DNA from 4 places in the Burkholderia theae genome. Region 2 is predicted to be linked to each of the others. Evidence: riboswitches for the same ligand, from Rfam matches in the RefSeq annotation. Region 2 holds a riboswitch; each other region holds the start of a gene.

Region 1 (7,529 bases), 1.4 Mb from region 2:
AGGTCAGGATCAGCAGGCAGCGAATCCAGAACGGCGGCGGCTGATCCTTCGGCGGCTCCTTGTACAGCTCCGGAATCCGCACGACGGCCTTCAGCACGAGCAGCAGCAGCGACGCGCACAGGAAGCCGACGATCGGCGAGAACAGCAGCGACTTGCCGACGCCGAGCGCCTGGCCCCAGTCGACGCCGCTCGTGCCGGACGGCCCGTGCATCAGCTGGTTCATCAGCCCGACGCCGATGATCGACCCGATCAGCGTATGCGAGCTCGACGACGGCAATCCGAAATACCAGGTCGCGAGGTTCCAGACGATCGCGGCGATCAGCAGCGCGAACACCATCGCGAAGCCCGAGCCGCTGCCGACCTGCAGGATCAGCTCGACCGGCAGCAACTGCAGGATGCCGAACGCGACGGCGCCGCTCGAGACCATCACGCCGAGGAAGTTCCACATGCCGGACCAGATCACCGCGACGTTCGGCGTCAGCGAGTGCGTGTAGATCACGGTGGCGACCGCGTTCGCGGTGTCGTGGAACCCGTTGACGAATTCGAAGCCGAGCGCGATCAGCAGCGCGGCGCCGAGCATCAGGTACGGGAACAGCGACGCTTCGCGGACCGACGACAGATCGTCGATCAGGTGCATGGCGATATAGACGGCGCCGATCGCGAGTACCAGCACGAAGACGGCATAACCGACTTGCCGGGTGCGTTCGACGGAGCCCGGATTGTTCGAGGCGGACGAAGCAGGTTGATTCATGACGGCATCTCGTAGGGGAATCGCGTCTGATCCTAGCTTCGGCCAGCAGTCAGTTTGATGACAGTCGGGATGACGAACGGCATGTCTTACAGCGATGTAAGCCGAGCGCCGGCACGCATCTTCGGCCACATGGCGCACGCAACTCGGCACGACAGGGGCTTACGCATCAGTGTCGCGCCGATCGACATCCGCGATCAACATCCATCCATGCGGCGATGCGGCGAATGTCGTGCATGACAGCGGCGCGACGTCGACGCGAGTCGCGGCCCTGGAATCCATCCGCAGCGCCTGCGCGACGGCCGCGCGAATGATCGCCGCATGCGTGATCGCGACGATGTCGCGGTCGTGCTGCAGCGCGTTCAACCATGTGCCGACGCGCCGCATGGCTGCGTCGAACGATTCGCCGCCGTGCGGCGATGCGGACGGATCGCCGATCCATGCACCCAATTCGTCAGGACAGTCGCGGCCGAGATCGTGCAGCCGCTGGCCGCGCCAGTTGCCGTAGTCGATGTCGCGCAGCGCGTGATCGATGTCGGCGCGCAGCCCGAGCGCATCGGCAGTCTGTCGCGCGCAGCGGGCGGGGCTGCACAGCACGATCGCGCCGGCGACGCCCGCCCACCGGTCGCGCAATGCGGCGGCGTCGGCGAGCCCGCGCGCGTCGAGCGGATCGTCGTCGGGAAACGTGCCGGTGCGCATCGCACGGGTCGATGCGTGTGCGATCAGGCGCAGCGAGGCATGCAGGGTCATGTCGGTTGTCGGAGGGGCCGGGCGGAACGTGCGGTCGCTCGCACGCCGTCACTTCAACACGCGGACTTTCGCGCGTACAATCCGCCCGATACGAAACGCGGAAGCCGGTGCAATTCCGGCGCGGTCGCGCCACTGTAACCGGGGAATCTCGATCCCGGAAGCCAGACCTGCCTTCGTACCCATCCAACATTTGTCGGGGCGCGATTCCCCTGAGGTGCATCCATGAGCGAAGCAGTGCTGAAGCCGGTCGTCGTGCCGGCACCCATCCCCGTCCGTGAACTGTTGCCGTGGGCCGTGTTCGTCGGCCTGATCCTGCTGCTCGCCCTGTATTTCGTCGGCGCGGAACAAGGCGCGACGTCGCTCGTGCCGGGTATGTACGTTCACGAATTCGTCCACGACGGCCGCCATCTGCTCGGCTTTCCCTGCCACTGACGCGGAGAACACGATGGTCGGAAAGCTGCTCATGCGCGGGATGCTCGCAGGCATCGCCGCGGGCCTCCTCACGTTCGGTTTCGCGAAAATCGTCGGCGAACCGCAAGTCGATCAGGCGATTTCCTTTGAAGAAAAGCTCGACACCGCCAAAGGCGATGCGCCGGAGCCCGAGCTGGTCAGTCGTCACACGCAGGCCGGCCTTGGCCTGCTGACCGGTGTCGTGACCTACGGTGCGGCATTCGGCGGGCTGTTCTCGCTGGTCTTCGCGTTCGCGTACGGGCGCGGCGGCCGCCTCCCGGCGCGGCCGCTGGCCGCGTGGCTCGCACTGGCGGCGTTCATCGCGCTCGTGATCGTGCCGAACCTCAAGTACCCGGCCAATCCGCCGTCGGTCGGCGATCCCGACACGATCGGCTATCGCACGGGCCTGTTCTTCCTGATGATCGCGATCTCGATCGCGACGATGGTGTTCTCGGTCAGCGTGCGCCGCCATCTGCTGGCGAAGCTCGGCCAATGGAACGCGTCGATCGTCGCCGGGCTCGTGTTCGTCGCGATCATCGCGGCGGTGCAGTTCGGGCTGCCGTCGATCAACGAGGTGCCGGCCGCTTTCCCGGCCGCCGTGCTGTGGAAGTTCCGCGTCGCGGCGATCGGCATGCAGGTGATCATGTGGACGACGATCGGCCTGCTGTTCGGCGCGTGGGTCGAGCGCGGCGAACGCATCGGCATGCGCGCCGCCTGACACGTCCTGCAACCGGGCGCGCCTAGCGCATCATGCGCGGCGCGCTCCACGTCGATTCTCGCGCCAGCGCGACGAACGCGGCCAGATAGTCGATCGCCGCGTCCGCCTCGCGGATGCCGAGAAAGATCTGCTTCGCGATGCCCTTCTTGCCGAGCTTGACCGGCACGACCGGCATGCGGTCCGCGTATTCGTCGGCGAGCCATCTCGGCAGCGCGGCCACGCCGCGCCCGCTCGCCACCATCTGCAGCATGATGTCGGTCGTCTCGATCGACTTGTGCCGCCTCGGCACGATGCCGGCCGGCGTCAGGAACTGGTTGTAGATGTCGAGCCGGTCGGTTTCGACCGGGTAGGTGATCAGGATCTCGTCCGTCAATTGCGCGGGCGTCACGTAGTCGGCGTTCGCGAACCGGTGTGAGTCAGCGACCACCAGCACCTGCTCGTAATCGAATACGGGAACGAAGTGCAGACCCGGCTTGTTCAGCGGATCGGGCGTGACGAGCACGTCGATGTCGTAACCGAACAGCGCGCCGATGCCGCCGAACTGGAAGCGCTGCTTCACGTCCACGTCGACGTCGGGCCAGCGCGACAGATAAGGCGACACGACCTTCAGCAGCCACTGGTAACACGGGTGGCATTCCATCCCGATGCGCAGCGTGCCGCGCTCGCCCTTCGCGTACTGCTTCATCCGCTCCTCGGCGAGCTCGAACTGCGGCAGCAGCCGGTTCGCCAGCTTCAGCAGATATTGCCCGCCCTGCGTGAGCCGCAGGCCGCGACCTTCCCGGTCCCAGATCGGCGTGCCGAGCTGCTGCTCGATTTTCCGGACGGTATGGCTGAGCGCCGATTGCGTGAGGTGCAGCGCGTTGGCGGCCGCGGTCAGCGAGCCCTGGCGCTCGACTTCACGAATCACGACGAGATGGAATCGTTCCAGCATGGTTATCGCTCACCCGACAGATGCATGAACAATTTTAATGGATGAATGAAATAATGCCATTTTATTTCATGTGTTGAAATCCCTATCATGGCTGCCGGACATTCACTACATCTGGACGGCAGCGTCATGGTCACCACACACAACCTCGGTTTCCCGCGCATCGGCGCGAAGCGCGAACTCAAGTTCGGTCTCGAACGCTACTGGAAAGGCGAATCGTCGCGCGACGAGCTGAAGGCGCTCGGCGCGCAGCTGCGCCAGCGCCACTGGAACGACCAGCGCGATCTGGACCTGGCGCCGCTCGGCGACTTCGCGTTCTACGACCAGGTGCTCGACATGAGCTTCACGCTCGGCAACCTGCCGAAGCGCGTGCAGGGCTTCCACGGCGACGTGCTCGACAACTATTTCCGCGTCGCGCGCGGCCGGTCGGCGCAGTCGGCCGAAGAGCATGCCGCGTGCTGCGGCGGTGTCTCGGCCGGTGAAATGACGAAGTGGTTCGACACGAACTATCACTACATCGTGCCGGAATTCCACGCGGACACGAACTTCTCGCTCGACCCGTCGCGCCTGCTCCAGCAACTGGCGGAAGCGCAGGCGCAGGGCGTGGCCGTGAAGCCGGTGATCCTCGGTCCCGTCACGTACCTGTGGCTCGGCAAGGCGAAGGACGATTCCGATCGCCTCGCGCTGCTGCCGAAGCTGCTGCCCGTGTACGGCGCGCTGCTCGACACGCTGACCGCGCAAGGCGTCGAATGGGTGCAGATCGACGAACCGATTCTCGTCACGGAACTCGACGCCGAGTGGCGGCACGCATTCCGCACCGCCTATGCGACGCTGGAAACGCGCCGCATCAAGGTGCTGCTCGCCACCTACTTCGGGCAGCTTCAGGACAACCTGACGCTCGCGGCCTCGCTGCCGGTCGACGGCCTGCATATCGACGCGATCAATGCACGCGACGAAGTCGACGCGCTGGTGCGCGAACTGCCGGCCGGGCGCGTGCTGTCGGTGGGCGCGATCAACGGCCGCAACATCTGGAAGACGGACCTGAACGCGACGCTCGACTGGCTCGAACCGCTCGCGAAGCAGCTCGGCGATCGCCTGTGGCTCGCGCCGTCGTGCTCGCTGCTGCACGTGCCGGTCGATCTCGCGAGCGAGGAGAAGCTCGACGCGGAGATCCGTTCGTGGCTCGCGTTTGCGCTGCAGAAGCTCGACGAACTGAAGGTGCTCGCGACCGCGCTGAACGAAGGCCGCGACCAAGTGGCCGATGCGCTTGCCGCGAATGCCGCCGCGATCGACTCGCGCCGCCGCTCGCCGCGGGTGAACAACCCGGTCGTGAAGGCCGCGATCGCGCGTATCGACGCGCAGCTCGGCAATCGCGTGAGCCCCTATGCGCAGCGCGCGCCGAAGCAGTCGGCCCGACTGAGCCTGCCGGCCTTCCCGACGACGACGATCGGCTCGTTCCCGCAGACCGTCGAAATCCGCCAGGCGCGCAGCCAGTTCAAGGCCGGCACGCTGGACGAAGCGGGTTACCGCACGGCGATGCGCGCGGAGATCGAACGCAGCGTGCGCGAGCAGGAATCGCTCGAACTCGACGTGCTCGTGCACGGCGAAGCCGAGCGTAACGACATGGTCGAATATTTTGGCGAGCAGCTCGACGGCTACGCATTCAGCCAGTTCGGCTGGGTGCAGTCGTACGGTTCGCGCTGCGTGAAGCCACCGATCCTGTTTGGCGACATCAGCCGCCCGAAGGCGATGACGGTCGAATGGATCACGTATGCACAGTCGCTGACGAACAAGCCGATGAAGGGCATGCTGACCGGCCCCGTGACGATCCTGAACTGGTCGTTCGTGCGCGACGACCAGCCGCGTTCGGTGTCGTGCTACCAGCTCGCGCTCGCGATCCGCGACGAAGTGCTCGATCTCGAGAAGGCCGGCGTGCGCGTGATCCAGATCGACGAGGCGGCACTGCGCGAAGGGCTGCCGCTGCGCCGCGCGCAATGGGGCGAGTACCTGAAGTGGGCGGTCGAATCATTCCGCATCACTGCGAACGGCGTGCAGGACGATACGCAGATCCACACGCACATGTGCTATTCGGAGTTCAACGACATCATCGCGTCGATCGCCGACATGGATGCGGACGTGATCACGATCGAGACGTCGCGCTCGGACATGGAGCTGCTCGACGCGTTCGACACCTTCAAGTATCCGAACGAAATCGGGCCGGGCGTGTACGACATCCACTCGCCGAACATCCCGACGCAGGATCACATCGTCGGCCTGATGCGGAAGGCGGCTGAACGGATTCCGGCGGAGCGTCTGTGGGTGAACCCGGACTGCGGCCTGAAGACGCGCCAGTGGGCGGAAGTGATTCCGGCGCTGACGAACATGGTCGCCGCCGCGAAGACGCTGCGCAACCAGGCACACTGACGCGCGGCAGCTTGCGCTGCGACGACTGAAGTACCGGCCCGCCGTGACGGGCCGTTTTCCGTTATGCGCGTTCGCGAATGCCCGTGCTGGCGGGGGCGTCGGGCGCAGGCGTCTTCGCGATCACGCGCCGTTCGTGTTCGAGGTCGAGCGAGCGCGACAGGACCGCATACACGGCGCCCGCGACGATCAGCCCGACGAGCCACGCGATGTCGACGCCGCCGAGCATCCGTGCGAACGGACCGACGAATACCTCGCGGTTCGCTTCGGCATCGAAGATGTAGAAGAACGGCACCATCGCCGCGAAGCCGGCCAGGTACGCGACGATGCCGCGCGGTTGCCACGCGCCGTACAGCCCGTTCGGCGTGAAGAAATGCGCGATCGCATAGTGGCCGCGCCGCACGAAGAAATAGTCGACGAGATTCACCGCAGTCCACGGCACCAGGAAGTAGAGCATCAGCGTCAGGAACGTCTGCAGCAGCGCGATGCCGTTGCCGCGGATCGCGAACACGCACGCGAGCACGAAGGCGCTGATCGCGACGATCGACGCGACGCGCGCGCGACGGGTCGGCCGGATCGGCACGATCGAATCGACGGCGGTCAGGACGGTCAGCATCGCGCTGTACGCGTTGAGCGCGATGATCGGCAGGAAGCCGACCAGCGACACGATCGCGATCAGCTTGCCGAGGCCCGGCACGAGCGACGTGCCGACATCGTTCATCGCGACCAGCGCATCGGCTGCGTGCAGCTTCTGCGCGAGCCACGCGCCGAGGCCAATCATCCAGGTGCCCGACAGCGACGCGCCCGCAAAGATCACCGCGATCAGCTTCGCGCGGCTCGTATTTTTCGGCAGATAGCGCGAATAGTCGGACACGTACGGCGCATACGAGATGTTGTAGCTCGCGGCGATCGCGAACTGCGTCGCGAACGCGATCCAATTGAAGCCCGGCGCGGCGGCCGGCGCAATGGCGGCGTGCGCAGGCGCCGCATGACCGAACGCGAGCGCGAGCGTGACGAGCGCATAGAGCGGCAGCGTCGCGATCAGCGCCCACGTGAAAGTGCGATGCATCAGGTCGTGGCCGTAGATCGCGAGCAGCGCGCCGATTGCCACGGCCGCGACGGCGACGAAGCCGCCGTCGATCCCGAATACGTTGTGCACGCCGTCGACCATCAGCGACACGTTGACGACATTGAAGCCGACGAAGACGAACAGCGTCGCGAGCAGCGCGACGATCACGCCGCGATAGCCGAATTGCGCGCGCGACTGGATCATCTGCGGCAGGCCCATCTCCGGCCCCTGCGAGCCGTGAAACGCCATGAAGATCGTGCCGAACATGATCCCGAGCGCGCCCGCGAGCGTCGTCCAGCCGGCGGACAGGCCCATGCCGGGCCCGACGAAACCGATCGAGATCGTGAAGAAATGGAAGTTGCCGAGGAACCAGAACGGCCCCTGGCTCGCCAGTTTTGCGTGGCGTTCGTGTTCCGGGATGTAGTCGATCGAGTGGTGCTCGATC
Region 2 (7,529 bases):
GTACAGGTTGATGCGTTCGATCAGCTGTTCGAGATGGGCCATGCTGACGGCGACGAACCGCATGACATACGAGTCCGCGCCCGTCACGTGATGACATTCGACGACTTCGGGAATCGTCTCGAGCAACTTGAGGAATTTCGCTTTCGCCGGTTGCGGCACCGTGATGCCGATCAGCGCGCTTACCGGATAGCCGGCTGCGGCCGGATTGATCCGGGCCGTGTAGCCGTCGACGACGCCGGCCGCTTCAAGGCGCTTCACGCGCTCGGTCACCGCCGGCACCGACAGGTGAACCTGGCGCGCCAGCTCCGTATAGCTGATGCGGCCGTTGTCCTGCATCAGCGCCAGTACCTTCCAGTCCAGTTCATCCATCGCGGCGGGATTTTTTAAGGAGGAGCAGCCATTTTTCCTTAAAAACCGCATTCAGCGATGACCGGACTTTCCCTACGATGCCTGTTCCACCCGTTGAAAGTCGCAAGGAGCAGGCGATGCTGTTCATCAAGTCCGTCGTGATGGGGCTGTCGATCGCGGTGCCGGTCGGCCCGATCGGCATGCTGTGCATTCAGCGCAGCCTGAGCCGCGGTTTTCAGGCGGGATTCGCGACGGGCGTCGGTGCCGCGTGCGCCGATGCGATCTACGGGCTGCTCGGCGCGCTGGGCATCGCGGGCATCGTCACGGCCTTCCCGATGCTGACCGTCGGCCTGAAGATCGGCGGCGGCGCGTTTCTCGTGTGGCTGGCGTGGACCATCGCGCGCCAGGCGCCGGCCGCGTCGGCGATGCAACGCGATCTGCCGCGCACGACCGTCCTGCGCGACTTCCTGACGACGTTCGGCCTCACGCTGTCGAACCCGATGACGATCCTGTCGTTCGTCGGCATTTTCGCGGCGCTGGGCCCGCTGTCGGGCGCGCGGGAAGGCGCGATGTGGCCGGCCGTGGCGCTGATGGTCGCCGGCGTGTTCATCGGTTCCGCGACCTGGTGGCTGTGCCTGAGCAGCGCGACCGCCGCGCTGCGCACGAAGATGTCGTTCGCGTTCATGCACGGGCTGTCGCGCGTGTCGGCCGTCGTCATCGCGGCATTCGGCGCGATCCAGCTGGTCGCGGGCGTGCGCGGCCTGGTCTAGTCCTGCGGCGGGGCGCCGTTCGAACGAACGCCTTCGGCCGCATTCAACGCCTGCAGATGCGCACGCACGAAACGCGCGATCTCCTGGCTCAGTTCCATGTCTTCCGGCGCGCCCATGAACCCGCCATGCGGCATCCCTTCGAACACGTGAAGCTCGGTCGGCACCTGCGCGCGGCGCAACGCGCGGTGCAGGCGCACGGCGTTCGACAGGAACAGGTCACGCGTGCCGCTCTGGATGAACGTCGGCGGAAAGCCGGCGGCGAAATCGCCGAACAGCGGCGACAGATACGGATGCGCAAGATCGGCGCCGTTCGCGTAGAGCAGGTTGTTCGGCATCAGCGACGCCGGCAACACGACGTCGACGAACCGGTTGGTTTCGAAGCTGTCGCCGGATTCCGTCAGGTCGGCTTCCGGCGACAGTAGCACCAGCGCGGCCGGCAGCGGCAAGCCTTCGTCGCGGGCGCGCAGCACCATCGCGGCGGCGAGGTTGCCGCCCGCCGAGCGGCCGCCGATGACGATGTTTTCCGGCGCAAAGCGTTCGAGCACATACGCATACGCCGCGATGCAATCGTCGAGCGCGGCCGGGTACGGATGCTCGGGCGGCAGGCGGTAGTCGACACCGTAGCAGCGGATGCCGAGCCGGTCGGCCTGCATCCGCGCGCCGGCCCGGCACGCCGCGCCGCCGCCGAAGATCAGCGCGCCGCCATGCAGGTCGATGTACGCGCATTCGCCGGAAGCCGGTGCGTCGGGCGTTGCGACATGCACGTCCGCGTCGCCGGCCCGGATCGTTGCCACGCTCGAACGCAGATAGCCGCCGAGCTGCTCGACGGCGGCCGCGTAGTGCGCATCGGTGGCCGCCTTCACGCGCAGCCAGGCGTCGACATCGTCCGGCGCCGGCATCACGTGCCGCGCGTTCAGCGGCACGCCGTCGTCGCCGACCAGCCGTTGCAGCGCGGTGCGCGCTTCGTCGCTGATCGAGGTCGGGAAGGGAACGACACGGCTCGGCAGGACGACGCCGTCAGGTTTGTCTTTCATCGCGAGATTTCCGTTCGATGCGTCATGCGGCCGAAGGCCAGTGACGCAGCATCACGTCCAGCGCATCGAGACTGCGCGACCACGACGTGTCGGAATCCGGCGCGCCGTGCGAGAAACCGCCCGCACTTTCGAGCGTCACGTAGCCCATGAAGAAGCCGCCCAGCAGGCGGATCGCATGAGCCTGTTCGGTTTCCGGAATGTCGTAGCTGCGCAGCACCGCCGAGGTCATCCTGACGAGCCGGCCGCCCGCGCTTTCGGCGGCGCGCTCGGCGCTCACCGGATGGCGCGCGGCCGCAAAGCGGCCCGGGTGCGCGCGCGCATAGTCGCGATAGACGTTCGCGAGCGCGGCCAGCGCGTCCTTGCCGGTGCGGCCGGCCAATGCGTCGGTCGCGCGCTCGGCGAGTTCCTTCAGCGCGAACAGCGCGATCCGGCTCTTGAGATCGTCGAAACTCGGGATATGGGAGTACAGGCTGGCCAGCTTGACGTCGAAGTGCCGCGCGAGCGCTGCCCCGGTGAGCTGCTCGAAGCCGGTTTCATCGGCGAGCTGCGCGCCGGCTTCGACGAGCCTGTCTACGGTAATGCCGGCACGCGCCATGACGGATGCTATGCGGGTTAGTCAAAAAACTAATTCTATTAGTTTTTATGCCGATGTCAATTTCCCGCGCGCGCCGGATGCGCCGATACGCACCGGCGCCCGTGACGCAGGCGCCGATGCACGGGGCGGTCAGAACGTGTAGCTGACCTTGCCGAACGCGGTGCGTCCGAGCGTGTTGTAGCCGTACGCGGTCATGTACTGCCGGTCGAACAGGTTCGACAGCGATGCCGACACCGTCAGGTGCGAATTGATCCGGTACGACGCGCGCAGGCTCACCGTCAGGTACGACGGCAGATACTGCGTGTTGGCCGGGTCGTCGAACGTCGAACCGCCGTAGAGCAGCGACGCGCCGGTGCTCAGCGCATGCAGGTGCAGTTCGTCCCACGTGTGGTCGACGTTGAGGCTGACCGTCTGGCGCGGCCGGCGGTTGAGCCAGGTCTGGTTGGTCTCGTCCTGCGGATTCAGGATGCCGACCGCGACGCTCACCGGCGTCGAGCGGCCGATCGTCCCCTTGTACGACAGGTCGATGCCGCGAATATGCGAGCGGCCGATGTTGATCGGCGAGAACGTCGCCGGGTTGTAGGCGACCAGGTTGTTGACCCGCGTGTCGTAGAGCGCGGCGGTGAACGTGCCGTACGACGTGTTCGCGTCGATCGCGGCCTCGACCGACGTGCTGCGTTCCGGGCTGAGGTTCGGATTGCCGTAGCCGGGGTAATACAGGTCGTTGAAGCTCGGCAGGCGGAATGCATTGCCGTACGACACGCGTGCCGTATAGACCGGCGTGATCGCCCACGACAACGCGGCGTTGCCCGTGTTCACGGATTGCCCGGCGATGATCTCGTGGCGACCCGCGAGGAACATCGTCACGCTGCCGAGCGTCGCCGACTGATGCAGCGAGAACGCGGAGTCGTTGCGCGTCGGCACGCCGCCGGGAATGTCGATCGGCAGGAACGCCTGTTCGCGCGTGAAGTCGTAGGCCAGCTTCGATTCGCCCGACAGCGGCAGGCCGAACAGGCGGAACCCGTGCTCCTGATGCGTCAGCGACGTCGAGATGCTGAAGCGTTGCGAATTGATCTGGTCGGTCGCGAGGGCCGGGTTGTCCGCGTAGATGAACTGGCGATCGTTCGCATAACCGAAGGACTGGTCGAACTGCGTGTCGGGCGTGATGTCGAGATGGAACGCGACACCGGTCGTCAGCTGGTGATCGAGCTCGCGGTTCGCATAACCGAGGTTGTCGAAGGACAGATCGGAGCGGTGATACAGCGCGAACGTCGAGATCGACCAGTTGTCGCGCGCGTAACCGAGGCGCGCATCGAGATCCTGCGCGTGATACGGATTGCGGCCGGCCTCGTGACCGGAGAAGAAGGGCCGCGTCGCATCGATGCCGGCCGTGTTGTAGTCGTGCAGCCCGAGCGAATAGGTAAGACCGCCGAGCGCGGCAAGCGGCCCCGTCGACGGCACGGTGCCCGACGTGCGGAACTGCGTGTCGAACGTCTTGTTCGAGCCGCCGCCGAACGAGACGGTGGTCTGGTTCGGCTGGTTGGACGCACGGCGCGTGAAGAGCTGTACGACGCCGCCCATCGCATTGGCGCCGAACGACGCGGCGGCCGGGCCCGAAATCACTTCGACGCGTTCGAACGCTTCGGTCGGCAGGTCGGCCCACGGTGCGATGCCGGTAGTCGGCGAGCCGATTCGGATGCCGTCGATGAACACGGCGACCTGGCTGGCCGACGAGCCGCGAATGCTGACCGACGAGGATGAGCCGGGGCCGCCGCTCTGCGAAACGGTGACGCCCGGCAGCGTCGCGAGTGCTTGCGTGATGCTCGGGTCGCTCGGCGACAGCCGGTCGAGATCCTCGCGCGTGAGCACCTGCGTCGACGCATAACGCCGGTCGAACGATTCGGGCAAGTGCCGCGTGTCGGTCACGCTGATCGTCGGCAGGTCGGCGCCTTCCGCGGGCTGGGACGGCTGCGGGAGCGCTGCGTCGCCGGCGGCATGGGCGATCGGGGAGAGCAGCGCGGTGGCGGCGGACGTGGCAAGCAGATAACGGATGTTCATGAGGCAGCGAGAGTGAGCGTGTTGCGCGTACGGCGATCGTGTGCGGGGGGCGGGCAGGGCCGGCCGGTTTTGTCCTGGGTCATCGCGTGGCCGGGCAGCGCGGCGGGCCGTCGCGGGTGCAGGCGCGGAACATGCCGGAGGGCGCGATCGATGGCGCAAGCCGTATGCGTGCGGGCAGGCCACGCAGGCCACGCCTGCCGACAGCGTGCCGGTGCGACGCTTCCGGCGGGGAAGCGGATTCGGGAACGAAGGACATCTGAAGGATCCTGAGGTCGGGCCGTCCATGCAACGGGCGACCGCCAATGGCGGTGCTTGGCGCATCGGGACACCCCGCCCGGTGCGGCTGCTTGGACCTCGGGTCGATGGCAGGTCTCCTGGCTCGCGGGTCGTCATCCGTGCCGGCCTTCCCGGTTTCCCAGTGGCGCGCAGTGGCACGAATTCGCCGCTCACAGTTGCGGGGGCAGCCGCAGATTCGAGGCGCTGCCTCTCCTGCGTTCCCTTTTGATCCCGTCTCCGGGAACCATCAGCGCGCAAGCGTAATGGCGCGCACTCCGGCACGTCAATTCTTCGGTCGCGCGGGGATGCGAAAAAACGTCATTGCCTGGTAAAAACTTTCGAAATCCTTTCTTTTATGCACCGACGCCGCGTTTCATGTCTGACGAAACAGGTGGGTTCGAGGCTGCACGCTCGCGCCTGAACCGGCTCGGCGCGACGCCGGTCCAGCGCACGAACGCACGCCGGAACGCCTCCTCGCCACCGAAGCCGAGAAACGCGGCCACGCGTGTCACCGGCCAGTCCGTCTCGTGCAGGCATCGCCGTGCCGCGTCGGCCAGGCATTGCTCGCGCAGCACGTGATATCCGCTGCCTTCGGTTGCGAGCCGGCGCCGCAGCGTTGCTTCGCTGACGCCGAGCCATGCGGCCAGTTCCGCGAGTGCCGGCAGCGCCTGTTCGCGCGCGAGCGCCGCATCGAGAAAACCGCGCACCTGCTGCGCCCAGGACACGACGGCCGGTGCCGCATCGATCAGACGAAACGGGAAATCGACGAGAAACGCGTCGAGCTCGCCCGGCTGCCGGATCACGCGGTTGTCGAGCCGCGCCGCATCGAACGAGAAGCCGTAGGTTTTCCGTCCGACGTCGACCGGCGCGTTGAACAAGCCGAGCAGCGGCATCGCGTCGTCACGGCGCGGATGGCCGAGCCAGACTTCGTCCGGCCGCAGCGGCTGCCCGATCAGCCAGCCGAACAGCTGCAGATAGCAGAGCAGCCCCGTCAGGTCGACGAGGCATGCGGCCGGGCTGCGCGTGCGGCGCAGCGAGTCCATCCGGAACGTCGCGCGGGCGTCGCGCACCGAGAGCGACAGCGCACCGGCGCGCGGCGTCAGCATCTCGCAGAAGTCACGCGCGCAGCGGATCGCGTCGGCGAGCGTCGCGCAGCTCAGCAGGCAGCGGCACATCAGGTCGACTTCCTGCTTGCGCATCGGCGGATGGCCGTTGCCGCGCGCGACCTGTGCCTCGAGCCGCTCGATCGCGTCGCGGTAGAGCGCGACGAAGCCGCGCGTCGCCGTCGCATCTTGCCGCGGCTGCGCATCGCGGTCGGGCGGCGGCGCGCCGCTGCGCGTGAGTTCGCTCAGCAGGCGCGCGTCGAGGCCCGGCAGGACCCGGCCACTGGACGGCATGGCGCGCTGTTTCATGTGTCTCCCGTTCTGATCGTTGCGACAGGGGCCGGTGAGCGGGCCGGTAGGGGTCCGTGAACCGTCGCCACGCAAGAATGCTAGTCACGCCGGCCGCCTTCGGCCTCGCCGGAACGGCGTAGGCCGGCCACGCATCCCGCCACGAACGACCACGGACGACACGCGAATGATCCAGATCGTAGATGAAATCACGCTCGCACCCGAGCGCATTCCCGACGTGCTCGCACTGCTGCGCGACCGCTATCTGCCGGGCCACGCGGCGCGCGGGCTGACGGCGGCCGGCCGCTGGGTGTCGCCGCCCGTTGCGGTGCCGGGGCAGCCCAGCACGTTGTGGCTGACGTGGCAGGTCGACGATGCGCCGGCTTATTACCGGATGCGTGCGCTGACCGATGGCGACGTGGTCGCGTTCTGGGTAGCGGTCGATGGGCTGTGCGACGCACGCCGCCGCCACGTGATGACGGACGCCGATGCGCCGCTGCCCGCGCTGACGGAGGTCGACCATGCGGCATGACACGGCACAGGTGTTCGTATCGGTGGATCGCGACGCCAGCGCAATCGAGCATGCATTGCGCGACGCCGCGCAGGCGTTGCCTGGCGCAACCCGTGTGGCCCTCGCACGCAATCTGGAAGGCAGCTGGGGCGCGGGCGATTACACGCTCGACGTGCTGCGCGACGAACGGGCGGTCGATTCGGCAGCGGATTTCGCTGCGCTGGCTCGACTGCCGGGCATCGAGCGCATCGACGGCGCGGCCTGCCGTGCGATCGGCGGCGGCCTGCGCGAACCGGCGTTGCGCGATGGCATCTGGCGCACGCTGATGCTGCGCGTGCGGCCGCAGGTGAGCGAAGCGCAGGTCGCGTCGCTGGAGCACGAATTGCTGCAGATGCCCGCGTTCATGCGTGGCATCCGCAACTGGCGCCTGAGCCGGATCGTGACGCCCGGCGCATGGACGCACGTATGGCAACAGGAATTCGCGCAGGTCGGCGATCTGCTCGGCGAATACCTGATGCATCCGTATCACTGGGGCTGGGTCGACCG
Region 3 (7,529 bases), on a different replicon from region 2:
AACGGATACAGGTGCGGCAGCGGCCCGAGCGTCAGGTCGGGCCAGCACGCGTCGGACAGCGCGACGCTCTTGCCCGGCAGCCATTCGAGGTTGCCGTGCTTGCCGAGGTGGATGACCGCGTCGATGCGATATGCATCGCGCAGCCAGAAATAGAACGCGAGATACGCGTGCGGCGGCACCAGATCCGCGTCGTGGTAGCTCGCGTAGTCGTTTTCGCCGCGCGAGCGCGACGGCTGGATGCCGACGAACACGTTGCCCGCGCGCCAGCCGGCGATCGTGAAACGCCCTTGCCGCAGCGTCGGGTCGGTTTCGGGCGGCCCCCAGCGCGCGTTCAGCGCGTCGCGCACGGCCGCCGGCAGCCGCGCGAAATGCGCGGCGTAATCGGCCAGTGCAAAACTCTGGAACGCCGGGCGCAATGCATGCACGGCCGCGTCGTTGGTCACGCCTTCGGTGAGCCGCGCGATCAGCGCGTCGCCGTCGGGCGGCAGGTCGGCCACCGCGTAGCCCGCGTCGCGCAGCGCAGCGAGCACGCGCAACGCGGATGCCGGCGTGTCGAGCCCGACGCCGTTGCCGATCCGCCCTTCGCTTTGCGGATAGTTCGCGAGAATCAGCGCGACGCGCTTGCTCGCGTTGTCCAGCGTGCGCAGCCGGCACCAGCCGCGCGCCAGCGCCGCGACGAACGCGATCCGTTCGGCGTCCGGCTGGTAGCGCACGACGTCGACCTCGGTGTGCGGGCAGCGATACGCGAGCCCCTTGAAGCTCACCGCGCGCGTGACGATGCGCCCGTCGACCTCGGGCAGCGCGATGTGCATCGCGATGTCGCGCGCGTGCAGGCCCTGGTTGTCGGCCACCCATGCGTCGCGATTGCCGCCGGACAGGATCACCTGCAGCACCGGCGCGTCGCCGGCGAGCACTTCCGGCTCGGCCGCATCGATCGCGCCGGCCGCGAACGCGGTCGTGTTCAGCACGAGCGCGACGTCGTGCGTGTCGCACAGCTGCGTGATGACCTCGCGGCTCACCGCGTCCTTGAGCGACGTCACCGCGATCGGCAGCGGATTCAGCCCTTCCCGCGCGAGCGCGTCGGCCAGCGCGTCGAACACGGCGGTGTTCGCGGCCTGCCAGTGCGCGCGATAGAACAGGATCGCGACGACCGGCGCGCCGGGCGTCCAGCGCGGCCGCCAGTCGTCGATGCTCGCGCGGTCGCGCGCCGGGTGATACAGCGCGGCGGCCGGCAGCGGGCGCGGCAACTCGGGTTCGTCGCCGAAGCCGAGCGTGTGGAACGCGATGCTGCGCAGCAGCGCGTCGGCGTTGTGCACGCCACCCTCGCGCAGGTAGCGCCACCACAGCCGGCACAGGTCGGGCGCGACCGTGCTCTTCGCAACGAGGTTCGGGTCTTCCTGCAGGTCGCCCGAGAACATCGCGAGCTGCTGCCCGCGCTTCGACGCGAGCGACACGGCCTGCTCGATCCCGTACGGCCAGTACGCTTCGCCGCCGAGATGATCGATCACGACCGCCTTCGCGTGGCGCAGCACGTCGTCGACATAGAAATCGACCGACGCCGGCTGCCGCAGGAACGTGACGTTCGCGAGCCGCACGCTCGGAAAGCCGGCCGGCAGCTGCGGCACGACGCTCGCGAGCAGCGACAGCGTCGTGTCGGCCGAGCTCAGGATCACGATGTCGGCCGGTTGCTGGTCGATCCGGACGACGCCCTGCGTATCGTCGACGAAGCCGCCCGGCGTGGTGCGCAGCAGATGCATCGTGCGTTACGCCTGTTGCGGTTCGGCCGCGCACGCGGCGTCGAACGCGCGCTGCAGTGCGGCCGCGTCGAGATCCTCGCCGATCAGCACGAAGCGGCTCGCGCGCGTTTCGCCGTCCTGCCAGCGACGGTCGAAATAGCTGTCGAAGCGGCGGCCGACGCCCTGGATCACGAGCCGCATCGGCGCGCCGGGCAGCGCGGCGAAACCCTTCGCGCGATAGATCGTGTGCGTCTCGACCACGCGCTGCAGTGCGGCGATCGTCGCTTCGCGCGTGCCCGCGTCGCCCGATACGACGACCGAGTCGAAATCGTCGTGGTGGTGATCGTGATCTCCGTCGTCGGCCGAGCCGTGATGGTCGTGACGCAGGTGGATCGTGTCTTCCGATGCCGATTCGAGCCCGAGCAGCATCGCGAGGTCGAGCTCGCCGCGCGTCGCGCGCACGATCTTCACCTGCGGCGGAATCTCGTCGCGGATCGCGGTTTCGATCTGCGCGAACTGCGCGTCGCCGACGAGATCGGCCTTGTTCACGATCACGAGATCGGCGGACGACAGCTGATCGGCGAACAGCTCGTGCAGCGGCGATTCGTGGTCGAGGTTCGGGTCCGCACGGCGTTGCGCGTCGACGGCCTGCGGGTTTTCCGCGAACTGGCCGCTCGCGGCGGCCGGCCCGTCGACGACCGTCACGACCGCGTCGACCGTGAAGCTGTTGCGGATCGTCGGCCAGTTGAACGCCTGCACGAGCGGCTTCGGCAGCGCGAGGCCCGACGTCTCGATCAGCACGTGGTCGATGTCCGCGCGCCGCTCGACGAGCGCTTCCATCACCGGATAGAACTCTTCCTGCACGGTGCAGCACAGGCAGCCGTTTGCGAGTTCGTAAAGCTGGCCGGACGTTTCGTCCTGCGTGTCGTCGCAGCCGATGCCGCAACCCTTGAGGATTTCGCCGTCGATGCCGAGTTCACCGAATTCGTTGACGATCACCGCGATGCGGCGGCCTTCGGCGTGCTGCAGGATGTGGCGCATCAGCGTCGTCTTGCCGCTGCCGAGAAAGCCCGTGACGATCGTGACGGGAAGCTTGCGTAGGGTCATGGTGGGTCCTGGGTCGAATGGGGGTTCAGGCAGAGATCGTCACATCGATCTCGTCGTAGCGTTTGATGCGATAGATCGCGGCGGACACGAGCCAGCTCGCGAGGAACAGCCCGATCACGACGTAGCCGAGCATCCCGAAATGCGCGGCCGCCGTCGTCGCGAAGTCCCACACGGTGCCCTGCAGCGACAGCTTGCCGGCGAGCAGCGCCAGCACCTCGATGCCGCCGATCAGCGCCGCGACCAGCACCGAGACGAACGTGATCGTCATGTTGTAGTAGATCTTGCGGATCGGCCGCACGTACGCCCAGCGGTACGCACCCATCATCAGGATGCCGTCGGTCGTGTCGACGAGCGTCATGCCGGCCGTAAACAGCGCGGGCAGCACCATCACCGACCAGAACGACAGGCCGCCCTGCACCTGCGTGGCCGAGATGCCGAACAGCGCGATCTCGGTCGCGGTGTCGAAGCCGATGCCGAACATGAAGCCGACCGGATACAGGTGCCAGCTGCGCGACACGATCCGGAACAGCGGGCGGAAGATGCGCGCGAGCACGCCGCGCTGGTTCATCAGCAGGTCGAGATCCGCCTCGACGAGCGGCTCGCCGCGCTTCACCGCGCGAAACGTGCGATACACGGAAACCAGGATCATCAGGTTCGCGGCCGCGAGCAGCAGCAGGAAGAACGCGGATACGCAGGTACCGATCGTGCCGCCCAGCTCGCGCATGCCGTCGAAGCGCGACAGCGACGCGGCGGTTGCCGCGACCACGGCCGACATCACGATCACGACCGTCGAGTGGCCGAGCGAGAAGAACAGGCCCGCGCCGAGCGGGCTGCGGCCCTCCTGCATCAGCTTGCGCGTCACGTTGTCGATCGCCGCGATGTGGTCGGCGTCGACCGCGTGGCGCAGCCCGAACACGTACGCGAGCAGCGCGGTGCCGAGCAGCACGGGCTGGCCGTGGAAGGCGATGAATGCCCAGACCCACGCGCCGACGTTGAAGGCGATCAGCAGTGCGTAGATCGCGACAATCTTGCCGCGCAGCCCGGATGAACTGTCGTTGAACAGGCGAAACAGCGAATCGAGCATGACGCTCCTTTGCGAACGGTCGACATGAAGCATGCCAACACGGCCGTCGCTGCGCGGCCCCGTGCGGCCCCGCCCTCCATCGGGCCGGATCATGCGCGCTCGCGCGGGCGGCCGGACGACGGGAATCGGGAAACGCTCGGGTGTCGGGCACGCTGCGGCCGTGGACGATGCGCCGCCTCCCCGCGGCGCTGAACCCCAACGTTTAGGCCGGTATCCGGGCTGGCGAACACGCCGCTTCGCCTTCCCGGATGCGCAAGGCATCCAGTGGCGGTCGTCCGCATGCGCGCGGCATGCGGCGAAGCGGCGTTGCATCGTGGCGGGCACGATGCGTTCGCTTACCGTTGCGGGGGCAGCACAGGTTGGCTCGACTGCGACGCAGGCAGGCTCCCTGTTTCCCGTTTAACTGCGCGCGCCGGAGCGGCGCGCGCGAGCACCAAAACGCGTGCGAGTGTAGGCGTCGGGGGCGGGAGCGTCAAGGCGACGCGGGCCGCCGGGCCGGGTTTCGCACGGCCCGCGCGCCGCGCCGGAGGCCGTGCGCGGCGGGTTCGCGCGGGCGGACCGCTGTGCTATCGTAGCGCCGCGTTCGGTGCTCGCACGCGCATTCCGCGCATGCAGTTAAACGGGAAACAGGAGGCGGACGACCGCCCGGCCTGTGCTGTCCCCGCAACGGTACGCCGCCCGCGCGACGCGCTTCCCCGCGCACGCGCCCATGCCGCCCACGATGCCACTGCCCTTCACCGGGCGGGAAGGCCGCGGCCTGGCAAGCGGCCAGCCCGGATACCGGCCGACGCAAGGGGCGAGCCCGACGCTCGCCGAACGCCCGATCCGCGGGGGACGGATGGGGTGCGCATTCCACCCGCGTTCGCGCGGGCTTCGCCCGATCCGTCATGTCTTGCCTGTTTGCCGGCCGCCGATGTGCCGCCCGCCTTCCCCTTTCCACTGTTTCGACACGGTGCGCGCCGTGCCGCGCGCGATGAGCCGCGCGTGGCTCATCGGCGCCGGCCCCGGCGATGCCGACCTGCTGACGCTCAAGGCCGTGCGTGCGATCGGCGCGGCGGACGTGCTGCTCGTCGACGATCTCGTGAACCCCGACGTGCTGCGCCATGCGCGCGCCGACGCGCACATCGAGCACGTCGGCAAGCGCGGCGGCCATGCGTCCACGCCGCAGGAGGCGATCGTCGCGGCGATGCTCGCGCACCTGCGCGCGGGCCGCAGCGTCGCGCGGCTCAAGGGTGGCGATCCGTTCGTGTTCGGTCGCGGCGGCGAGGAACTGGCCGCGCTCGGCGCGGCGGGTTTTCCGGTCGAGGTCGTGAACGGCATCACTGCGGGCATCGCCGCACCGGCCGCACTGGGCATTCCGGTCACGCAGCGCGGCGACGCGCAGGGCGTGATCTTCGTCACGGGCCACGGCGCGGGCGCCGACGAACCCGACTGGCGCGCGCTCGCGGCGACGCGCATGACGATCGTGATCTACATGGGCATCCGCCGGCTCGATACGATTGCCGCGGCGCTGCGCGACGGCGGCCTGCCCGGCGATACGCCGTGCGCGGCGATCGAGAATGCGACGCGTCCCGGGCAGCGGCACGTGCTCGCGACGCTCGACACCCTTGTCGAACAGGTCGGCGCGACCGGCATCGGTTCGCCAGCGATTGTCGTGATCGGCCGCGTCGCGGCGCTCGCTGACGATCCGGCGGTGCGTGCGGCGCTCGGCGGCGGTGCATGATGCGCGTCGCGCTCGGCGTCGGTTTTCGCGCGGGCACGACGGCCGCGCAACTCGACGCCGCGATCCGCGCGGCGCTGGCGCTTTACCCGGACGCCGAACCGGCGGTCGTCGCGACGCTTGCCGACAAGGCGCACGCCCGTGCGCTGCGCACGCTGTGCGCGCGCCGCGGCTGGGCGCTCGTCGGGTTCGACGCGGCGCGGCTCGCGAGCCGTCCCGAACTGGCCGCGAGCGGCCCGTCGGATGCCGCGCTCGCGCGCTTCGGCGTCGCGGGCGTGGCCGAGCCGTGCGCGCAGCTCGCGGCGCCGCATGGCCGGCTGCTCGGCCCCAAATCCATCCGGGACGGCGTGACGGTCGCGCTCGCCGGCCCGCTCTGAACCCTTTGTTTCGCTTTCGACAGGACGATTCCCGATGAAGACCGATACCGAATCCCATCAGCGGATGGCCGAACGCCGCCGCGCCGGCCACGAGAAGAAACAGGCCGCCGCCACCCACGAAAAGGGCCTGCTGATGGTCCACACCGGCAACGGCAAGGGCAAGAGCACGGCCGCGTTCGGCATGGCCGTGCGCGTGCTCGGCCACGGCATGCGGCTCGGTGTCGTGCAGTTCATCAAGGGTGCGCTGCATACGTCCGAGCGTGACTTCCTCGGCGCCGTCGCGGAATGCGACTTCGTGACGATGGGCGACGGCTATACGTGGAACACGCAGAACCGCGACGCCGACATCGCGACCGCGCGCAAGGGCTGGGACGAGGCGCGCCGGATGATCGAAAGCGGCGACTACCGGATGGTGATCCTCGATGAGCTGAACACCGTGCTGAAGTACGAATACCTGCCGCTCGACGAGGTGCTCGCGACGCTCGTCGCGCGCCCGGACTCGGTGCACGTCGTCGTCACCGGGCGCCACGCGCCCGATGCGCTGATCGACGCGGCCGATCTCGTCACCGAAATGCGGCTCGTCAAGCATCCGTACAAGGAGCAAGGCGTGAAGGCGCAGCGCGGCGTGGAGTTCTGAGCGTGCCGGCCTGCCCCGCGCTGTTCGTCAGCGCGCCCGCGTCCGGCCAGGGCAAGACGTCGGTGACGGCCGGCCTCGCGCGGCTGCACCGCCGGCTCGGCCGCCGCGTGCGCGTGTTCAAGACCGGGCCGGATTTTCTCGATCCGATGCTCCTCGAACGCGCGAGCGGCGCGCCCGTGCATGCGCTCGACCTCGGGATGGTCGGCGAGGCCGGCTGCCGCGCGCTGCTGGCCGACGCCGCGCGCGATGCGGACCTGATCCTGATCGAGGGCGTGATGGGGCTGTTCGACGGGACGCCGAGCAGCGCCGATCTCGCGGCCGCGTTCGGCGTGCCGGTCGTCGCGGTGATCTCCGCGAAATCGATGGCGCAGACGTTCGCGGCGATCGCGTTCGGGCTTGCGCGGTTCCGGCCGGGGTTGCCGTTTCACGGCGTGCTGGCAAACCGAGTCGGCTCGGCGCGGCATGCGGAACTGCTGCAACAGGCGCTGCCCGACGACCTGCGCTGGCTCGGGCACGTGCCCGCCGATGCGGGCATCGCGCTGCCTGAACGGCATCTCGGCCTGCACCAGCCGGCCGACATCGGCGATCTCGATGCGCGGCTCGAGCGTGCGGCCGACGTGCTCGCCCAAACGGCGCTTGCCGAATTGCCGCCGGCCGTTGCGTTCGCGGAACCGGGCGTCGCGGCACCGCTGCCGCGTACGCTTGCCGGCAAGCGGATCGCGGTCGCGCGCGATGCGGCGTTCTCGTTCATCTATCCGGCGAATCTAGCGTTGCTCGACGCGCTCGGCGCGCAGTTGCGATTCTTCTCGCCGCTCGCGGACGAGCGCGTGCCGGACGATTGCGACGCGCTGTTCCTGCCGGGCGGTTA
Region 4 (7,529 bases), on a different replicon from region 2:
CGATGCCGACCATCGGCTTGTCGAAATCGTCCTTCTGGTAGCCGAGTGCGTAATACATCGAGCGGTTCGGCGAACGGGCCACGCCTTGCGTGATGTGCTTCGAGCGACGGTTGTACGGCATGGGGGACTCCATCGTTGTCTGGGCGACGCCCGGGAGCGGCGTGCCGGTTCGGATGAAACAAGAATGGAGTTTCCGGATTGGGATGTCCAATATATTATTTGTCGCTTATTAAGTCGTTCCACGAATGAGTCACGCATGGCCGATCCGACACCCGACCTGCGCCAGTGGCGCTACTTCATGACCGTTGCCGACGAGCGCCATTTCGGCCGCGCGGCCGAGCGCCTGTCGATGACGCAACCGCCGCTGTCGCAAGCGATCCGGGCGCTCGAGGACGCGCTCGGCGTCGCGCTGTTCGTCCGCACCAAGCGGTCGGTGGCGCTGACGGCGGTCGGCGCGGCGCTGCTGCCCGACGTGCGCCGGCTGCTGGCGTCGGCCGATGCGCTGCCGCCGCTCGCGCGGCGGCTCGCGCGCGGCGAGGCCGGCTCGCTGTCGCTCGCATTCGTGTCGACCGCCGATTACGGGCTGCTGCCGTCGCTGCTGCGCGCGTTCGGCGCGCGCTATCCGCAGGTGCGCCTGCATCTCGCGGAGGCGACGAGCGACGTGCAGATCGACGAACTCGTCGCCGGCCGCATCGACGCGGGGCTCGTCATTCCGCCCGTGCCGCCGCGTCACGCGGCCGGGCTGTCGTACCTGCCCGTCGTGCGCGAGCCGCTGGTGGTCGCGATGCCGGCCGCGGCGTCCGATGCGCCGGAAGACGAACCCGTGAACCTCGCCGAAGTCGCCGCGTTGCCGCTCGTGATCTTTCCGCGTCGTTTGGCGCCCGGCTTTTATGACATCATTACGGGCTGCTACGGCGCGGCGGGCGAAACCCCACGCATCGGCCAGGAGGCGATCCAGATGCAGACGATCGTCAGCCTCGTGTCGGCCGGCATGGGCGTCGCACTGGTGCCGCAATCGCTGCGTAACCTGCGGCGCACCGGCGTGGTCTATCGGCCGCTCGCCGGTCTCGCGCCGGTCGTCGAGACGGGCCTCGTGTGGCGCACCGGTGACGTAAGTCCCGTGCTCGCCGCCTTCATCGACGTCGTGCGCGCGCAGGGTCTTGCCGCGTGACGTGAACGATGATGCGCCGGTGCCGTCCAAAGCGCGGTGCCGCGCGTTCGCGACAGCCGTACCGTATTCGAAAACTTCTTCGCTAACCCATGATCATTCACCCGAATTTCGACCCCGTTGCGATCCATCTCGGGCCGCTGGCCGTGCGCTGGTACGGCCTCATGTATCTCGTCGGCTTCATCGCGGCGATCGTCGTCGGCCGGGTCCGCCTGAAGCTGCCGCACGTCGCGGTGCAGGGCTGGACCGCGAAGGACATCGACGACATGATGTTCTACGGCGTGCTCGGCACCGTGCTCGGCGGCCGGCTCGGTTATGTGCTGTTCTACAAGGCCGATTTCTACTTCTCGCATCCGCTCGACGTATTCAAGGTGTGGGAAGGCGGCATGTCGTTCCATGGCGGCTTCCTCGGCGTGACGCTCGCGATGGTGCTGTTCGCGTGGCAACGCAAGCGCCACTGGCTGCAGGTCACCGATTTCGTCGCGCCGATGGTGCCGACGGGGCTGGCGGCCGGGCGGCTCGGCAACTTCATCAACGGCGAGCTGTGGGGCCGCGTGACCGATCCGACGGCGCCGTGGGCGATGCTGTTCCCGGGCGCGATGCGCGACGACGCGGCATGGCTGCCGAAGCATCCCGCACTCGTCGAGAAGTGGCATCTCGCCGACGTGTTCATGCAATACCAGATGCTGCCGCGCCATCCTTCGCAGCTCTATGAAATCGCGCTCGAAGGCATCGTGCTGTTCTTCGCGCTGTTCTTCTTCTCGCGCAAGTCGCGGCCGATGGGCGCCGTGTCCGCACTGTTCCTGATCGGCTATGGCCTCGCACGCTTCACGGTCGAGTTCGCGCGCGAGCCCGACGACTTCCTCGGCCTGCTTGCGCTCGGCCTGTCGATGGGGCAGTGGCTGTCGCTGCCGATGATCCTCGCGGGCGTTGCGCTGATGGTCTGGGCGTATCGCCGTCGCGCGGCGCATGCCGCTGCGTGATGCGTATCGATGCACGCGCGAGCGGCGCGTGCATCGGCACCATGCCGCATGCCAATGAAAAACGCCGGCCCTCGGGCCGGCGTTTTCGTATCCAGCAACTGCGCGATGCGCGTTACTTCATCTGCACCGAGCCGTTGACGGTGACCGACACGGTGGCCTTGCCGCCTTCGACTGCGATCGGCGCGCTCATCTTCGCGCTGTCCATCGGCGCCGCGGCCATCGCCATCATGCGCGGGTACGGCTGCACGTTGCGGCCGCTGCCGACGTTCACGTCGCGAATCGTATAGCTGCTGTAGCCGAATGCCTTCGCGGCTTCGTCCGCGCGGGCGCGGAACGACTTGATCGCTTCGGTCGTGAGCTTCTGCTCGGCCGTGCGCTGCGCTTCGGGCGACAGCGAGAACTCGACGTTCGCGACCTGCATCAGGTTCGACAACTGGCCCGCAAGCTTCGACGCCGCAGCGAAATCGCGCGATTCGAGCGCGACCTCGGTACGGCCGCGCCATGCGGAAATCTTCCCGTCGCGATCGGTGCTCGGATACACGGAGAATGCACCCGTGTGCGCGGTGACGCCCGATACGCCCTTCGCCTGCGACAGTGCCGCGTCGGCGCGCTGGTTCAGCGCGGACGTCAGGCTGCCCGGGTCCTTTGCCTGCTGCTCGTAGAACAGCGTGATGTGGATGATGTCCTGCGGCACGTCGGCACTGGCCTGCGACGAAAGCGACAGCACGCCTGCCGGCTCCGGAAAGTGCGGGTTCGCCGTTTGTGCATGCGCGGCGGGCGACGCGAGCGTCAGCGCGACGGGAATGGCGGCGGCGAGGGCGAGCGACAGCGCGAGTGCGGATTTCTTGGTCATTGTTGGACTCCTTGTGCGAGGGCGCGCAGGCGGATGACGCGTGCGCGACGCGGGCGTACCGCGCGACAAAAAAAACAACAGCCGGCCCGATCGGCCGACAGCGGTTGCTTAGGCCGCGCGAAAGCGGCGCGAGTTCCGTTGTGGCGACGTGTACTGACCAGATTTGACGTTTGGCGGGCGCCTGCTGCGTGCGCCTACTTCATCAGCTTTTCGGTGATGAACCGCCATTCGGCGCGCGTGACGGGCGTGATCGACAGCCGGTTGCCGCGGGCGAGCACGCGCATGTCGGCGAGCTCGTCGTGTTCGCGCAGCGCGGCGAGCGGCACGAGCGCCGATTTTTTCACGTAGCGCACGTCGACGAGCAGCCAGCGTGGTGCTTCCTGCGTCGACTTCGGGTCGTAATAGGGGCTTTTCGGATCGAACTGCGTGGGATCGGGGTAGGGCGTCGACGACACTTCGGCGAGGCCCGCGATGCCCGGCTCGGGGCAGCTCGAGTGATAGAACAGCACACCATCGCCGATCTTCATCGTGTCGCGCATGAAATTGCGCGCCTGATAGTTGCGCACGCCAGTCCACGGCAGCGAGCGCTGCGGTGCGTGAGCGAGATCGTCGATGCTTGCTTCGTCCGGTTCGGACTTCATCAGCCAGTATTGCATGGATCGTGATCGACGCAGAAAAAGGCTGCTACAAAAGGAAACGGCACCGGGACGTGCCCGATGCCGTTGGATAGGCCCCCGCCTTGGCCGCTAGGCCGGCATCCTGAACCTGAGGTTCAGAATTGGTCGCAGTTAGCAGCACTTCGGGTACATCAGACAGAGTGACGCGCGCGCCCGTGCTACAAATTTCCGCAACCGTGCACATGGCATTGGTTCAAGGAATATATGACCTTGGCGAACCAGGCAGGGAAGCTGACTGAACTGTATTTCGATGCGCCAATTTGACCACCGTTGATCGCCGAGATCAAGGGGAATCGACGTATCGATCAAACCTTACTGCGTCTCGTGCTGTGCGAGCACCGCGCCGAGCTGTTCGTTCATCTGGTGCATTGTACGACGGATTTCCTCCGCCGGAAATGCTTCACCGTGCCGCACGCTGGTTTGCAGCCGCAGCAATTCCGATGCGAGCGACAGCGCGGCCATGACGGCGATGCGATCGGTGCCGCGTACCGAGCTGTTCGAGCGGATTTTCGACATTTCGGCGTCGACGCGCGCGACTGCCTCCAGCAGCGCCGCTTCGGTCTCGGCCGAACAGGCGAGCCGATAGGGCTGACCGAGAATCGAGACTTCGATCTGCTTGGTGCTCATGCATGTTCTCCGTGGCTGGCCGCGTCATCGCCTTCCGTACGCGCCTGCGCATCCAGCAGGTCGAGCTGGTTGTCGGCTTGCTCCGCGTTTTTCGAGCGCGGCAGCTTTTCGAGAATCGCGTTCAGTTTCACCTGGGCGTCGTCGATCTTTGCCGACAACGTGTCGCGCTCGGCTGCGAGCGCATTGCGTTCGTCGCGCAGTTGCGCGAGTTCCGCGCGGACCGTGTCCGCTTCCGCGCGCAATTGCGCGACCTGCTCCTCGAGCGCGAGCCGTTCCGAGTGATAGCGCTTGTTCAGCGAGATCAGACGGCCAATATTTTGAGATAAGGTTTCGAGTTCGTTGAGCATTTGCTGCGTCCTCTAAAGACCCAGCATTTTAGCGCGGAATAACGCGCAATCCGACATCTGTAACGTTTCCAGTCGTAACACCCCTGCTTCTTGTCGCGAATAGGTGCGTCTTTTTGCATTCCCGGACGCTTCCTTGACGCTCGCGCGACCCGCTCCTAAACTGGCGCCGCCTCGGTGCTCGCGCGTGAACGCGCGGTTAAACGGGAAGCAGGGCGCGGGCTCCGCCAGGAAGCCGCCAACCTGCGCTGCCCCCGCAACGGTAAGCGGCCGCGTCTGGTGACGCAGGCCGGCTCGGGCGCGTTCCGCGTGAAGGTTTCGCGCACGGGCGCGGGCCACTGCGCGTCATCGCGCGGGAAGGCGAGCCGGTACGCCGCCAGCCCGGATACCGGCCGAGACGGGAAGCCCGCACGGGCTTCGTGACGCGCGGCCCGCGGGGAAGCGGGGTGCGCAACGCTTCACGGAATTCTCTTCGATGCTGACCCCAATCGTCCGCGCGACGCTTCTGTCATGCCCGGCCGGCAGCCGCCGGCGGATGCGCCGCGCGTCATGCGCGCGGCCGTGCGCGGCATGAGCGCCGCACGCGCTGCCGCGATCTGGGCCACGCTGGCCGCCGTGGTCGCGTTGCTGTTCATCGCGTCGTTGTCGATCGGCAGCGTGCCGATGTCGCCGTGGCAGGCGCTCGCGTCGCTCGTGCCGCACGGCGGCGATGCGTTGTTCGCCGACATCGTCCGTACGCTGCGCCTGCCGCGTGCGCTCGCGGGTTTCGCGTGCGGCGCGCTGCTCGCGCTTGCCGGTGCGCTGCTGCAGGTGCTGCTGCGCAATCCGCTTGCGGAACCGTACGTGCTCGGCGTGTCCGGCGGCGCGGCCGGTTTCGCGCTCGTCGCGATGATCGCGGGCGGCGCATGGTGGCTCGTCGACGCGTCGGCGTTCGCCGGCTCGCTCGTGTCGGTCGCGCTCGTGCTCGGTCTCGCGCGCCGCGAACTGTGGCGCGGCGACTCGCGCGATGCGTCGCCGCGGCTGCTGCTCACGGGCGTCGTGATCGCGGCGGGGTGGGGCGCGCTCGTCACGTTGCTGCTGTCGCTCGCGCCCGATGCACGGCTGCGCGGCATCATCTTCTGGCTGACGGGCGACCTGAACGGCGTGACGGCGCCGTGGTTCGCGTGGGGCGCGCTGCTGCTGAGCGCATGCGTCGCGCTGCCGGCCGCGCCGCAACTGAACGTGCTGCTGCGCGGCGACGCGACCGCGCTTGCGCTCGGCGTGCCCGTCACGCGGCTGCGCGTGCGGATCTATCTCGTCGCATCGCTGGCCGCCGCGGCCGCGGTGACGACGGCCGGCACGATCGGCTTCGTCGGCCTCGTCGTGCCGCACGCGTTGCGGCTCGCGTTCGGCAACGACCAGCGGATGCTGCTGCCGGCCGCGATGCTCGCGGGCGGCGGCGGCGTGATGGCGGCCGACCTGCTTGCGCGCACTGCGATCGCGCCCGCGCAACTGCCGGTCGGCGTGATGACCGCGTTGATCGGCGTGCCGGTGTTCCTGTGGATGTTGCTGAGGAGACCGATGCGATGACGCATACCGCATTGCACGCTGGCGGCGGCGACCTGACCTGTGCGACCGTCGACCTGACGCTGAAGGCCGGTGCACGCACGCTGCTCGACGGCCTCGCGCAGGCGTTCCGCCCCGGCGAGATCTGGTGCGTCGCGGGGCCGAACGGCGCGGGCAAGACGACGCTGCTCGCGACGCTCGCGGGGCTGCAGCCGCCGGCCGGCGGGCATGTCGAGATCGACGGACGGCCGCTCGCCGCGTGGCCGCCCGCGCAACTCGCGCAGCGCCGCGCGCTGATGCCGCAGCAATTGCACGACGCGTTCAGCGCGACCGTGTTCGACACCGTGCTGCTCAACCGCTTTCCGTATCTCGGTGGCTGGGGCTGGGAGCGCGACGGCGACCGCGCGGCCGCGCGCGAGGCGCTCGCGACGTTCGACCTGACCGCGCTTGCGTCGCGCGACGTATTGTCGCTGTCGGGCGGCGAGCGGCAGCGGGTCGCGCTGGCCGCGACGCTGTGCCAGGATGCGCCACTGATGCTGCTCGACGAGCCGCTCGCGCATCTCGACCTGCATCACCAGATCGATTGCCTGACCGCGCTGGCCGCATGGCTCGACGCAGGCCCGCGCACGGTGCTGTTCTCGTGCCACGACCTGAATCTCGCGCGGCGTTTCGCGACGCATGCGCTGTTGCTCGACGGCCGCGGCCACGCGTGGGCCGGCCCCGTGCACGATGTGCTGACGCCCGAACGCGCGAGCGACGCGTTCGGTTATCCGCTCGTGCTGATCCGCGAGAACGGCCGCGACGCGCTGCTGCCGGCGTGGCCCGAGCGACAATGACGTTTCCTTTCCCGATGCGCGGCGCAGGCCGCACCCACGACACGGCTCTTCGATGACGAATTCGACCCACTTCCCGCCCGCGATCGCGCCGCTCGACGAAACGCTGCGCAAGCGCCTGCAGCATGTGATCGATCACAAGACCAAGCCGCCCGGCAGCCTTGGCCAGCTCGAGGCGATCGCGCTGCAGATCGGCCTGATCCAGCGCACCGAGCGGCCGGTCGTGCAGCGCCCCGTGATGATCGTGTTCGCCGGCGATCACGGGATCGCGGCCGAGGGCGTCAGTCCTTATCCGCAAGCGGTGACCGCGCAGATGGTCGCGAACTTCCTGGCCGGCGGTGCGGCGATCAACGCGTTTTCGGGCGTCGCGCAGAGCACGCTCGAGATCGTCGATGCGGGCGTGGCGTCGCCGCTGCCGCTGTCCGACCGGCTGGTGTCGCTGCCGGTCGCGCGCGGCACGCGCAACTTCGCGGCGGAGCCGGCGATGACGCACGACGAG

The links. A riboswitch is a leader RNA that binds a small molecule or an ion and turns the genes downstream of it on or off. The one in region 2 is predicted to bind cobalamin.
Region 1: it holds a riboswitch for cobalamin, as region 2 does, so the genes downstream of both, ACN22W_RS32045 (CbtB domain-containing protein) here and ACN22W_RS22625 (TonB-dependent receptor domain-containing protein) in region 2, are expected to answer to the same signal.
Region 3: it holds a riboswitch for cobalamin, as region 2 does, so the genes downstream of both, ACN22W_RS08995 (HoxN/HupN/NixA family nickel/cobalt transporter) here and ACN22W_RS22625 (TonB-dependent receptor domain-containing protein) in region 2, are expected to answer to the same signal.
Region 4: it holds a riboswitch for cobalamin, as region 2 does, so the genes downstream of both, ACN22W_RS13675 (FecCD family ABC transporter permease) here and ACN22W_RS22625 (TonB-dependent receptor domain-containing protein) in region 2, are expected to answer to the same signal.

What each region holds. Positions count from the first base shown of each region.
Region 1 is NZ_CP183462.1:3,213,353-3,220,881, forward strand. It holds gene ACN22W_RS32035 (inorganic phosphate transporter) at 1-751, opposite strand, end outside; gene ACN22W_RS32040 (histidine phosphatase family protein) at 911-1,498, opposite strand; cobalamin riboswitch at 1,552-1,688, shown strand; gene ACN22W_RS32045 (CbtB domain-containing protein) at 1,721-1,930, shown strand; gene ACN22W_RS32050 (CbtA family protein) at 1,944-2,666, shown strand; gene ACN22W_RS32055 (LysR family transcriptional regulator) at 2,689-3,597, opposite strand; gene metE (5-methyltetrahydropteroyltriglutamate--homocysteine S-methyltransferase) at 3,724-6,018, shown strand; gene ACN22W_RS32065 (purine-cytosine permease family protein) at 6,080-7,529, opposite strand, start outside.
Region 2 is NZ_CP183462.1:1,148,389-1,155,917, reverse strand. It holds gene ACN22W_RS22645 (Lrp/AsnC family transcriptional regulator) at 1-369, opposite strand, end outside; gene ACN22W_RS22640 (LysE family translocator) at 486-1,118, shown strand; gene ACN22W_RS22635 (alpha/beta hydrolase) at 1,115-2,152, opposite strand; gene ACN22W_RS22630 (TetR/AcrR family transcriptional regulator) at 2,175-2,747, opposite strand; gene ACN22W_RS22625 (TonB-dependent receptor domain-containing protein) at 2,877-4,805, opposite strand; cobalamin riboswitch at 5,152-5,345, opposite strand; gene ACN22W_RS22620 (AraC family transcriptional regulator ligand-binding domain-containing protein) at 5,435-6,493, opposite strand; gene ACN22W_RS22615 (hypothetical protein) at 6,660-7,004, shown strand; gene ACN22W_RS22610 (Dabb family protein) at 6,994-7,529, shown strand, end outside.
Region 3 is NZ_CP183461.1:1,924,008-1,931,536, reverse strand. It holds gene cobN (cobaltochelatase subunit CobN) at 1-1,757, opposite strand, end outside; gene cobW (cobalamin biosynthesis protein CobW) at 1,764-2,843, opposite strand; gene ACN22W_RS08995 (HoxN/HupN/NixA family nickel/cobalt transporter) at 2,869-3,927, opposite strand; cobalamin riboswitch at 4,115-4,380, opposite strand; cobalamin riboswitch at 4,495-4,731, shown strand; gene cobA (uroporphyrinogen-III C-methyltransferase) at 4,841-5,650, shown strand; gene ACN22W_RS08985 (cobalamin biosynthesis protein) at 5,647-6,024, shown strand; gene cobO (cob(I)yrinic acid a,c-diamide adenosyltransferase) at 6,059-6,661, shown strand; gene ACN22W_RS08975 (cobyrinate a,c-diamide synthase) at 6,664-7,529, shown strand, end outside.
Region 4 is NZ_CP183461.1:2,892,854-2,900,382, reverse strand. It holds gene ilvD (dihydroxy-acid dehydratase) at 1-121, opposite strand, end outside; gene ACN22W_RS13710 (LysR substrate-binding domain-containing protein) at 257-1,171, shown strand; gene lgt (prolipoprotein diacylglyceryl transferase) at 1,261-2,151, shown strand; gene ACN22W_RS13700 (SIMPL domain-containing protein) at 2,264-3,004, opposite strand; gene ACN22W_RS13695 (EVE domain-containing protein) at 3,199-3,660, opposite strand; RNA gene ssrS (6S RNA) at 3,732-3,913, opposite strand; gene ACN22W_RS13685 (cell division protein ZapA) at 3,994-4,308, opposite strand; gene ACN22W_RS13680 (ATPase) at 4,305-4,655, opposite strand; cobalamin riboswitch at 4,811-5,064, shown strand; gene ACN22W_RS13675 (FecCD family ABC transporter permease) at 5,223-6,221, shown strand; gene ACN22W_RS13670 (ABC transporter ATP-binding protein) at 6,218-7,033, shown strand; gene cobT (nicotinate-nucleotide--dimethylbenzimidazole phosphoribosyltransferase) at 7,086-7,529, shown strand, end outside.